DNA from 3 places in the Streptomyces sp. NBC_00490 genome. Region 3 is predicted to be linked to each of the others. Evidence: riboswitches for the same ligand, from Rfam matches in the RefSeq annotation. Region 3 holds a riboswitch; each other region holds the start of a gene.

What was found. A riboswitch is a leader RNA that binds a small molecule or an ion and turns the genes downstream of it on or off. The one in region 3 is predicted to bind cyclic di-AMP.
Region 1: linked by a shared signal. The riboswitch ahead of OG381_RS33925 (M23 family metallopeptidase) and the one ahead of OG381_RS23000 (M23 family metallopeptidase) in region 3 are both predicted to bind cyclic di-AMP.
Region 2: linked by a shared signal. The riboswitch ahead of OG381_RS28435 (C40 family peptidase) and the one ahead of OG381_RS23000 (M23 family metallopeptidase) in region 3 are both predicted to bind cyclic di-AMP.

The regions. Positions count from the first base shown of each region.
Region 1 covers NZ_CP107869.1:7,414,011-7,417,371, forward strand. Annotated here, with positions in the region: gene OG381_RS33920 (M16 family metallopeptidase) at 1-1,306, shown strand, start outside; cyclic di-AMP (ydaO/yuaA leader) riboswitch at 1,498-1,666, shown strand; gene OG381_RS33925 (M23 family metallopeptidase) at 1,680-2,456, shown strand; gene OG381_RS33930 (GntR family transcriptional regulator) at 2,644-3,339, shown strand.
Region 2 covers NZ_CP107869.1:6,214,867-6,218,227, forward strand. Annotated here, with positions in the region: gene OG381_RS28430 (hypothetical protein) at 162-758, shown strand; gene OG381_RS28435 (C40 family peptidase) at 779-1,942, opposite strand; cyclic di-AMP (ydaO/yuaA leader) riboswitch at 1,951-2,118, opposite strand; gene pcrA (DNA helicase PcrA) at 2,424-3,361, shown strand, end outside.
Region 3 covers NZ_CP107869.1:5,095,453-5,098,813, reverse strand. Annotated here, with positions in the region: tRNA gene OG381_RS23010 (tRNA-Met) at 1-27, shown strand, start outside; gene OG381_RS23005 (PP2C family protein-serine/threonine phosphatase) at 136-1,221, shown strand; cyclic di-AMP (ydaO/yuaA leader) riboswitch at 1,466-1,623, shown strand; gene OG381_RS23000 (M23 family metallopeptidase) at 1,635-2,696, shown strand; gene OG381_RS22995 (aldo/keto reductase) at 2,854-3,361, shown strand, end outside.

The DNA of each region.
Region 1 (3,361 bases), 2.3 Mb from region 3:
CGGCACGCTCGACAACGGCCTGACGGTCCTGCGCTGCCACCGCCCCGGCCAGCAGGTCGTCGCCGTCGAGGTCCTTCTCGACGCCCCGCTGGACGCCGAGCCGGCCGGCCTGGACGGCGTCGCCACGATCATGGCGCGGGCCTTCTCGGAGGGCACCGACAAGCACACCGCCGAGGAGTTCGCCGCCGAGCTGGAGCGGGCCGGCGCCACGCTCGACGCCCACGCCGACCACCCCGGCGTACGGCTGAGCCTGGAGGTCCCGGCGTCGCGTCTGCCCAAGGCGCTCGGTCTGCTGGCCGACGCCCTCAGGGCGCCCGCGTTCGCGGACAGCGAGGTCGAGCGCCTCGTCACCAACCGCCTCGACGAGATCCCGCACGAGCTGGCCAACCCCTCCCGCCGGGCCGCCAAGGAGCTCTCCAGGACCCTGTTCCCGGTGGACCTGCGCATGTCCCGCCCGCGCCAGGGCACCGAGGAGACCGTCCGGAACATCGACTCCGCGGCCGTACGCGCCTTCTACGAGAAGCACGTCCGCCCGGCCACCGGCACCGTCGTGGTCGTCGGTGACCTCACCGGCATCGACCTGGACGCGCTGCTCTCCGACACCCTCGGCTCGTGGACCGGTTCCCAGGCCGAGCCGCGTCCGGTGCCGCCGATCACCGCCGACGACACGGGCCGTGTCGTCATCGTGGACCGCCCCGGTGCCGTCCAGACGCAGCTGCTGATCGGCCGGATCGGCGCCGACCGGCACGACCGGGTGTGGGCCGCGCAGGTGCTCGGCACGTACTGCCTCGGCGGCACCCTCACCTCCCGCCTGGACCGCGTCCTGCGTGAGGAGAAGGGCTACACCTACGGCGTGCGCTCGTTCGGGCAGGTCCTCAGGTCCGCCCCCGACGGGACGGGCGCCGCGATGCTCGCCATCAGCGGCTCCGTCGACACCCCGAACACCGGTCCGGCCCTGGAGGACCTGTGGACGGTGCTGCGCACCCTCGCCGCGGAGGGGCTGACCGACGCCGAGCGGGACGTCGCCGTGCAGAACCTCGTCGGCGTGGCCCCGCTGAAGTACGAGACCGCGGCGGCCGTCGCGAGCACGCTGGCCGACCAGGTCGAGCAGCACCTGCCCGACGACTACCAGGCCACGCTGTACCGGCAGCTCGCCGCGACCGGCACCGTGGAGGCCACCGCGGCGGCCGTCAACGCCTTCCCGGTGGACCGGCTGGTGACGATCCTGGTCGGCGACGCGTCGGCCATCAAGGCGCCCGTGGAGGCCCTCGGGATCGGTGAAGTGAGCGTCGTGTCCGCGGAGTAGCGGCACGCGCGTGAAGGGGCCCTGGTGACTGACGCGTCACCAGGGCCCCTTAATGTCCGAATTAGGGGAGAGGTTGCCTGTCTGCCCTGTGGCATGCGCTACAAAACCCCTGATCCGTTTGGGGATTGAAAGTCGTCCCGCTTAGCGTCATCCGGGCTGTTCGTCAGGCAGTGCGCCGCGCCCGCGGCACCGGACAGCCATCGCCGAGTCCCCGTACGGCGCGAGCCAGGGGAGCCGGGGACCCACATTCATGTAGTCCCTGGGGTGAATCGGACGCCCGCGCGCGCAGCGAGGGGGTCCGTAGGAGACCTTCCTGCTCCGAACCCGTCAGCTAACCCGGTAGGCGAGAAGGAAGGAAAGGACCAGCCACCACATGGCGTTCACGCGCGCCACCGGGAAGCACCGTCGTCCCAGCAGGATGAAGCGCACCACCGCCCACGTGGCGGGGGTCGCGGCCCTCACCACCACCGGCGTCATCGGCACCCTCGCTGCCCCGGCCCTCGCAGCGGAGCCCGCGGCCGAGCAGACCGGCCTCACCCCGGTCGTCACCATCGGCGACTCGGTCGCCGCCCAGATCGACGCCCAGGCCGAGGCCCAGCAGCAGGCGGCCATCGAGGCCGCCGAGCAGAAGGCCCGCCAGAAGGCCGAGGAGGCGGCGCTCAAGAAGGCCGCCGCCAAGGCCGAGAAGGAGCGCGAGGCCAAGGAGCGCGTCGCCCGCGCCGCCGCCGAGCGCAAGCGCCTCAACAGCTATGTCGCCCCGATATCCGGCTCGTACATCTCCACCGGCTACAAGGCCGGCGGCGGCGTCTGGTCCTCCGGCAGCCACACCGGCGTCGACTTCCACGCCGCCACCGGCACCTCCGTCCACGCGGTCGGCTCCGGCACGGTCGTCGAGGCCGGCTGGGGCGGGTCGTACGGCAACAACGTCGTGATCAAGATGAACGACGGCACGTACACCCAGTACGGGCACCTGTCGTCCATCGGTGTCTCGGTGGGCCAGACGGTCACCCCGGGCCAGCAGATCGGCCTCTCCGGCGCGACCGGCAACGTCACCGGGCCGCACCTGCACTTCGAGGCCCGCACGACCGCGGAGTACGGCTCGGACATCGACCCGGTCTCCTACCTGCGTTCGCATGGCGTGAACGTCTGACGACGGACCGCGAGATCTTCTGAAACCCCGGCTCACCGAGCCGGGGTTTTGCCGTTTCTGTCGCCCTGTTGTCCAAAAAATATCCATGGATTCCGGCCCGCCATCGGAAATTCCCGCTCTTTGCAATAGAGTCACTGAACACACGTCAATCATCGACGTTTCACGGGGATTAAGGCGGAGGTCGGTCATGCGTATTCCGGCGCACTCGGTATGCACCGCGATCAGGGACGACATCGTCGCCGGTGTCTACGAGCGCGGCAGCCGCCTCACCGAGGAACTCCTCGCCCGTCGCTACGGGGTCTCCCGTGTTCCCGTCCGGGAGGCGCTGCGCACCCTGGAGGCCGAGGGCTTCGTGGTGACGCGGCGCCACGCGGGCGCGTGCGTGGCCGAACCGACCGAGCAGGAGGCCGCCGACCTGCTGGAGATGCGGATGCTCCTGGAGCCCCTGGGCGCCTCCCGGGCCGCCCAGCGGCGCACCGAGGCGCACCTGAAGGTCCTGCGCGGTCTGGTGAGGCTGGGTCAGGAGCGGGCCAGGCGGGGCAACAGCGATGACCTGCGGTCCCTGGGCGGCTGGTTCCACGAGACGCTCGCCCAGGCCTCCGGCAGCCCCGCGCTGACCTCGATGCTGACCCAGCTGCGGCACAAGATCTCCTGGATGTACGCCGTGGACGCCCCGGTCAGCCCCGTCGAGTCCTGGGCGGAGCACGGCGCCATCGTCGACGCCGTGGCGCGCGGCGACGGGGAGCGCGCGCGGGCGGTCACCGCTCTGCACACCGAGCGCTCGACCGCCGCGCACCGGCTCCGATTCAACGGCGCGGGAGATCGGCCGGAGCGTGTGAGGAACTCGCAACATCCCGTAAACATGCCGAGCCTGCGGCATTAACACAAGAGCCGTATACAAAGAG
Region 2 (3,361 bases), 1.1 Mb from region 3:
GGTGGGGAGGTGTCGGGAGTGAATGGCAGATGCGTCCCACCCCGGATCGCACCGAAACCCTCCCACCTGGGCGTTTACCGCCCGACGCCGGGACAGATCTGCCGGTCGTCTGAGTAGCTCCGCTCATGACAACCCCCGGCGTCGGGCGGCAGACTCTGGGCATGGCTCTCAGACGATCAGTTGCCCTCGCCCTTGTGGCGGTCGCCCTCACCGCATGCGGGAGTCAAAGAGGTGGGGCGGCCGATGGAGCCGGTGCCGCGGGGGCGGCCACTCCGACCCCCTCCTATCCGCCCCCGCCGAAGTGCGCGCAGTCCACGGCGACGCCCACCGCCCTGCCTTCCTCCCCCTCACCCTCCGCCCCGGACGGAGGGCGGCAGGACGGGCCCGGGGACGCTCCTCCCAACTACGCCGACAACCACGCGTACCGCATGCGGGCGTCCTTGAGCGCCGAGCAGCAGGCCGGCGGGCAGGCGTCGGCCGAGCTGATCCTGGCGGAGCTGGCGAAGGTCCGGAAGGAGGGCGGATCGGGGGAGTTCGGTGTCTTCGACGACGAGCGGGTCGAGGCGGCGCTGCGGCGGGTCGGGTGCGGTGAGAAGCACGGCGTCTCCGTCGGGAACGGGTACTACGCCGTCTACACGGGCGTGGTGTGCGTCTCCGGACGGGTGACGAAGGACGAGCTGACCGGCGAGGTGCACGGCGTCTACGCCGAGCCCCAGCCCGGCGAGGGGCCCTGCGTCGAGAACCGGGGCGGTCACTGACGCCAGGGCCCTGCCGCGGATCAGGCCGGACGTACGACGCTGTGGATCGCCGACTCGCCGTCGTAGTAGATGGACTCCTCGCGCACGTACGCCCCCGGCTTCGGCGCGTGGATCATCTTGCCGTTGCCGATGTAGAGGCCGACGTGGGTGACGTCGTCGTAGAAGAAGACGAGGTCGCCGGGCCGGGCGCCCGCGAGGGTGACCGTGGTGCCGGCGTTCACCTGGTCGTAGGTGGTGCGGGGGAGGGAGATGCCGGCGGCGTTCCAGGCGGCCTGCGTGAGGCCGGAGCAGTCGTAGGAGTCGGGGCCGGTGGCGCCCCAGACGTACGGCTTGCCGACCTGCGAGCGGGCGAAGGCGAGGGCCTTCTCGGCCTTCGTGGCGTACGAGGAGTCCGAGACCTCCGAGGCTTCCGAGGTGGACGACGAGCTGCCCGCCGACTCCTCGGCCGCGGCCGCCTCCTGCGCCGCCTTCTGCTCGGCCGCCTGCTGCTTCGCCAGCTCGGCGGCCTTGCGGGCGGCCTCCTCCTGCTTCTGCTTCTCGATCGCCGCGAGGCGCGCCTTCTCCTCGGCGGTCAGCTGCGACAGCAGCTCGCGCGCGGCGGACAGCTTCCGCTGGACGGTCGCCTTGGCGGTCTTCAGATCGCCCTGCGACTCGGAGAGCGTCTCGAGGCTGTCGGTGGCCTCCTGGCGCTTCTTCAACGTCGCGGACTGCTCGGTGACGTAGTCGTCGACCGCGTCCTTCTGACGGGACGTCATACGGCCCATCAGCTGCGTCTGGTCGAAGTAGTCCTGCGGGGAGTCCGCGAGCAGGAAGGTCGCGGTGTCGGGCGCGGAGGCGCCGGTGCGGTACTGGGCCGCGGCGAAGGTGCCGAGCTCCTCGCGGGCCTCGTTGAGCTTCTGGGTGCGCTGGGCGACGTCGTCGAGGAGGGTGTCGACCTCCTTGCGCTGCTTGGAGGTCTTCTCCTTGGCCGAGTTGTACTTCTCGGTCGCCGACTCCGCCTGGCGGTAGAGGTCGTCGACCTTCTTCTCGACTTCCTCGATGCTCGGCTTGTCATCGGTCGAGGGCGCGGCGGTGGCCGTCTGGGAGAGCAGGGCCACGGAGGTGAGGGCGGCCGTGGCGAGAGCGGGGGTGCGTATGCCGGCTACGCGCGTACCCGGGGGAGGCGGCTTGCGGTGCGACGCCAAGGTCGGCGACTCCTTCCATGCTCCGCCTACCGAGTTAGCTGTCGGGTTCGGGCGGGTGGTTCGGAAGGGTTGCCCTACGGCCCTTCCCGGGAAGGGAGTCGGCCGATTCACCCCAAGTTCGGTGGGTCCCCGGTTCCGGGTGCGCGGCGGCGGTCCGGATTCGGCGGAGGCCGCGCGGCCCGGCGACGTTCGCCGGTGGGGGTCGTACGGCCTTCCGGAACGGTAGCCAACGGGTGTGGCCCCTGTGAAGGTTGATGTCCGATAGGCCCGATACATTTTCGTGACCTTGGATCAGGGCGTTGCTCGCGTTGGTGCATACGGAGTGATCTGCGCCGACTTGTGCGCATTGTGGGCGCAAGGTAAACATCTCCGCCCGTTCCGTCGCGAAGCGTGGCGGGACGGTGATGGAGGGTGACGGGACCGGCCCATGTTCTCGGGGCGGCGGCGGGGTGTCAGTGGGGAGCCCTAGACTCGGAGAGCGATGAGCAGCCTCTTTGACGACAGCTTCCTGGCGGACCTCCAGGCCCCTAAGGGCCGCGAGGAAGAGCCCCCGCCACCGCCCGAGGACGAGCACGTACCGGAACCCGTTCCGGACGACCTGTTCGGCGGCAGGTTCGACGTGCCGCCGGACCGGGACGCGTACTACCGCGACGGTGCCCCGCGCCCCGTCCTGGACGCGGCCGCGCTCATCGAGGGTCTCAACGAGAACCAGCGCGCGGCCGTCGTCCACTCCGACACCCCGCTGCTCATCGTGGCCGGCGCCGGCTCCGGCAAGACGCGGGTGCTCACCCACCGCATCGCCTACCTGCTGGCCGAGCGGAATGTCCACCCGGGCCAGATCCTCGCGATCACCTTCACCAACAAGGCCGCGGGCGAGATGAAGGAGCGCGTCGAGCAGCTCGTCGGCCCGCGCGCGAACGCGATGTGGGTGATGACGTTCCACAGCGCGTGCGTGCGGATCCTGCGGAGGGAATCCAAGAGGCTCGGCTTCACGTCGTCGTTCTCGATCTACGACGCGGCCGACTCCAAGCGTCTGATGGCCCTGGTCTGCCGAGACCTCGACCTCGACCCCAAGCGCTTCCCGCCCAAGTCCTTCAGCGCCAAGATCAGCAACCTCAAGAACGAGCTGATCGACGAGGAGGACTTCGCCGCCCAGGCCACCGACGGCTTCGAGAAGACCCTCGCCCAGGCCTACACCATGTACCAGGCGCGGCTGCGGGAGGCCAACGCGCTCGACTTCGACGACCTGATCATGACCACGGTCAATCTGCTGCGCGCCTTCCCGGACGTCGCCGAGCACTACCACCGCCGCTTCCGGCATGTCCTCGTCGACGAGTACCAGGACACCAACCACGCCCAGTACACGCTGGTCCGCGAGCTCGTGGGGACGAGCGAGCACCCCGTCGACGTCCCCCCGGC
Region 3 (3,361 bases):
TCGCAGGTTCAAATCCTGTCCCCGCTACTCACAGCTCAGGGCCGGAATCCAGTTCACTGGATTCCGGCCCTGAGTGTTTCCCCCGGTCGGGCCACACGGCTCGCCGCCCGGTCCCGGCCCGGGAAACCTGGGCATGTGGATCAGGCGGCGGTGGCGGGACGGCGTGTCTCCGCCCTCTTACGGGTGCTGCCCGTCCTGCTGATCGTCGGTGGCGTCCTCTACGACGTCCTGACCCCCCGGGACTTCACCGCGATCCCCTTCTTCACCGCCGCCCCCCTGGTCGCCGCGCCCCTCTACCCACTGCTCGGCACCGTCGTCGCCGGGGCGGTGGCCCTGATCGCCGCCTTCGCCGTCCATATGCGGTTCGGTTTCCGGCTGGACGCCGACACCCTCACCGAGGCGCTCACCGTGGCGGTCGTCGCCGTGCTGGCCGCCGTCCTCAACCGGGTCGTGCTCCGCGGCGACCAGCGGCTCGCCTCCCAGCGCCAGATCGCCGAGGCCGCCCAGCGGGCGGTGCTGCCCGAGCCCGACGACCGGATCGGCGGGTTCGACATCGCGGTCCGGTACGAGGCCGCGCAGCGGGACGCCTTCATCGGCGGGGACCTCTACGCGGTGCAGGACAGTCCGTACGGGGTGCGGCTGGTGGTGGGGGACGTGCGAGGGAAGGGCATGGGGGCGGTGGCCGCGGTTGCCGTCGTCATCGGGGCGTTCCGGGAGGCCGCCGAGCAGGAGCCGACGCTGGAGGCGGTCGCGCGGCGGCTGGAGCGGGCGCTGGCGCGCGAGGGCAGGCGACGCGAGGGGCTCGACGCCGTCGAGGGGTTCACCACCGTCGTACTCGCCGAACTGCCGCACGGCGACGGGGTGGTGCGGGTCCTCAACCGCGGCCATCCGCCGCCGCTGCTGCTGTGCCCCGACGGCACCGTGCGGGCGCTGCCCGCCGCCGAGCCCGCGCTGCCGCTGGGCATGGGCGAGCTGGGGAGCTGGCCCGACCGCGCGGAGGAGGCGGTTTTCCCGGGCGGGGCCACGCTGCTGCTGTATACGGACGGGCTGTCCGAGGCGCGGGACCGGTACGGGGAGTTCTACGATCCGGCGGCACGGCTCGCGGGACGCGCCTTCCGGGTTCCCGGGGCACTGCTGTCCGCGCTCGCCGGGGAGGTGCGCCGGCACACGGGGGGCGGCATGACGGACGACATGGCGCTGCTCGCCGTACGACGGCCGTGACCGTTGGGGGGCTTTATCACGTGGGGTGATCGGGTGAGTGCCCTCCGCATAACAACTGACATACAGTCAATACCTGTGAGTTTACCGGAGGGCGGTCAACTCGCCCGTTTTTCACCGCTCATGGACCCGTACGTCCAGCGGAAAAAGGTTAATGATCAAGCAGAACAGCTTGGAATCCATGGTCCGGGTCTATTAACGTTCGATAACGCAGCGCGGTCGTCCCAGCCGTCACAAGAGACGGCTCCGTGCTCACGCGCTTAATCCCGCAAGGGAGCCGGGGAACCACCACCCTGGGGTGAATCGCGCGGATGCCGCCGTGAACTCACGGCCGGTATACGCGCGTAGGAGACCTTCCTGCTCCGAACCCGTCAGCTAACCCGGTAGGCGAGAAGGAAGGAAAGGAGCACGCCCACGTGGCGTCAAACCGGCCTGCCCCCGAGGCCCCGTACGTGCCGAGCCAGCGCAGCACCACCGATGTCTTCGGCTACGGCAGCTACCACCACGACGAGGGTCCGCGGGAGGAGTGGAATCCCAACGAGGACTCCATCCGACCGGTCCGTGGCAAGCATCGGGTCGCCAAGCAGCGCAGCGGGGGATTCGCCCGCAGCTCCACCGTCCTGGGCGTCGGTGTCATAGCCGCCGTCGGCGGGGCCGGCATGGCCAGCGCCAACACCGGCAAGCCGCCGGTCTCCATCTCGATGCCCGACCTTCCGTTCGTGTCCGGCGAGGAGGAGGCACCGCAGGGCTCGGCCACCGCGCTCAGCGACCTCGCCGCGGCCCCCACGGCCGCCGCCACGGCCGTCACGGACAAGACCCAGGTCAGCCTCTCCGACTCCGGCACCGGCGCAGGCGAGACGCTGCGCAACCGGATCATGGCGCAGGCCGAGAGCCAGCAGACGCAGGTCGAGAACAAGACGCAGCTCGCCACGCAGAGCGCCCTCGCCGACGAGGCCGCCAAGGCCGAGGCCGCCGCGCTGAAGAAGGCCGCGGACGACGCCGCCGAGGCGAAGAAGAAGGCGGAGGCGGAGGCCGAGAAGGCCGCCGAGGCCAAGCGGCTCGCCGCGCTGGCGAAGCAGTTCACGCTGCCGACCTCCTCGTACACGATCACCTCGACCTTCGGTCAGGCCGGCTCCCTGTGGTCCTCCGGGTACCACACGGGTCTCGACTTCGCGGCTCCCACGGGCACGCTCATCAAGGCGATCCACAGCGGCACCATCACGCAGGCCGGCTGGGACGGGTCGTACGGCTACAAGACCGTCCTCACCCTCGACGACGGCACCGAGCTGTGGTTCGCCCACCAGTCCTCGATCAGCGTCAGCGTGGGCCAGAAGGTCAACACCGGTGATGTGATCGGGCGCGTGGGTGCGACCGGCAACGTCACCGGCGCGCATCTGCACCTCGAGGTCCACTCGGGCGGCGCGTCCACCGGGATCGACCCGATGGCGTGGCTGCGGAGCAAGGGGCTCACCCCCTGAGTTTTTCTTGATCCACCGGCGGCCCTGACGCACACCCCCCGACGTCAGGGCCGCCGGTTTTTCCGTCACCGGTTCAGGAGCGCCTGCCTCCGCTTGTTTACGGAGACTTTGCGGCCGTTCCGGAAGAGCGGTCCGCGCACCGGCGTTGACCCCGTACATGACTTCTCTTCGCAAGCTGGGCACGTCCGACCTCGAGGTCTTCCCGCTCTCCCTCGGCGGCAACGTCTTCGGCTGGACCGCCGACGAGACACAGTCCTTCGCCGTACTCGACGCCTACGCGGCCGCGGGCGGCAACTTCGTCGACACGGCGGACGCGTACTCCGCGTGGGTCGACGGCAACGTCGGCGGTGAGTCCGAGACCATCATCGGCAAGTGGGTCAAGGCGCGCGGCAACCGCGACGACGTCGTGATCGCCACGAAGGTCAGCCAGCACCCCGACTTCCAGGGCCTGACGGCCGCGAACATCAAGGCGGCGGCGGACGCCTCCCTGCGCCGCCTCGGCACCGACCACATCGACCTGTACTACACCCACTTCGACAAGGTGGAAGTGCCGGTCGAGGAGATCATCGGCGCGCTCGACGAACTGGTGAAGGCGGGCAAGGTGCGGCACATCGCCGCGTCCAACATCTCCGCCGAGCGCCTGGAGGCGTCCCTCGCCTTCTCCG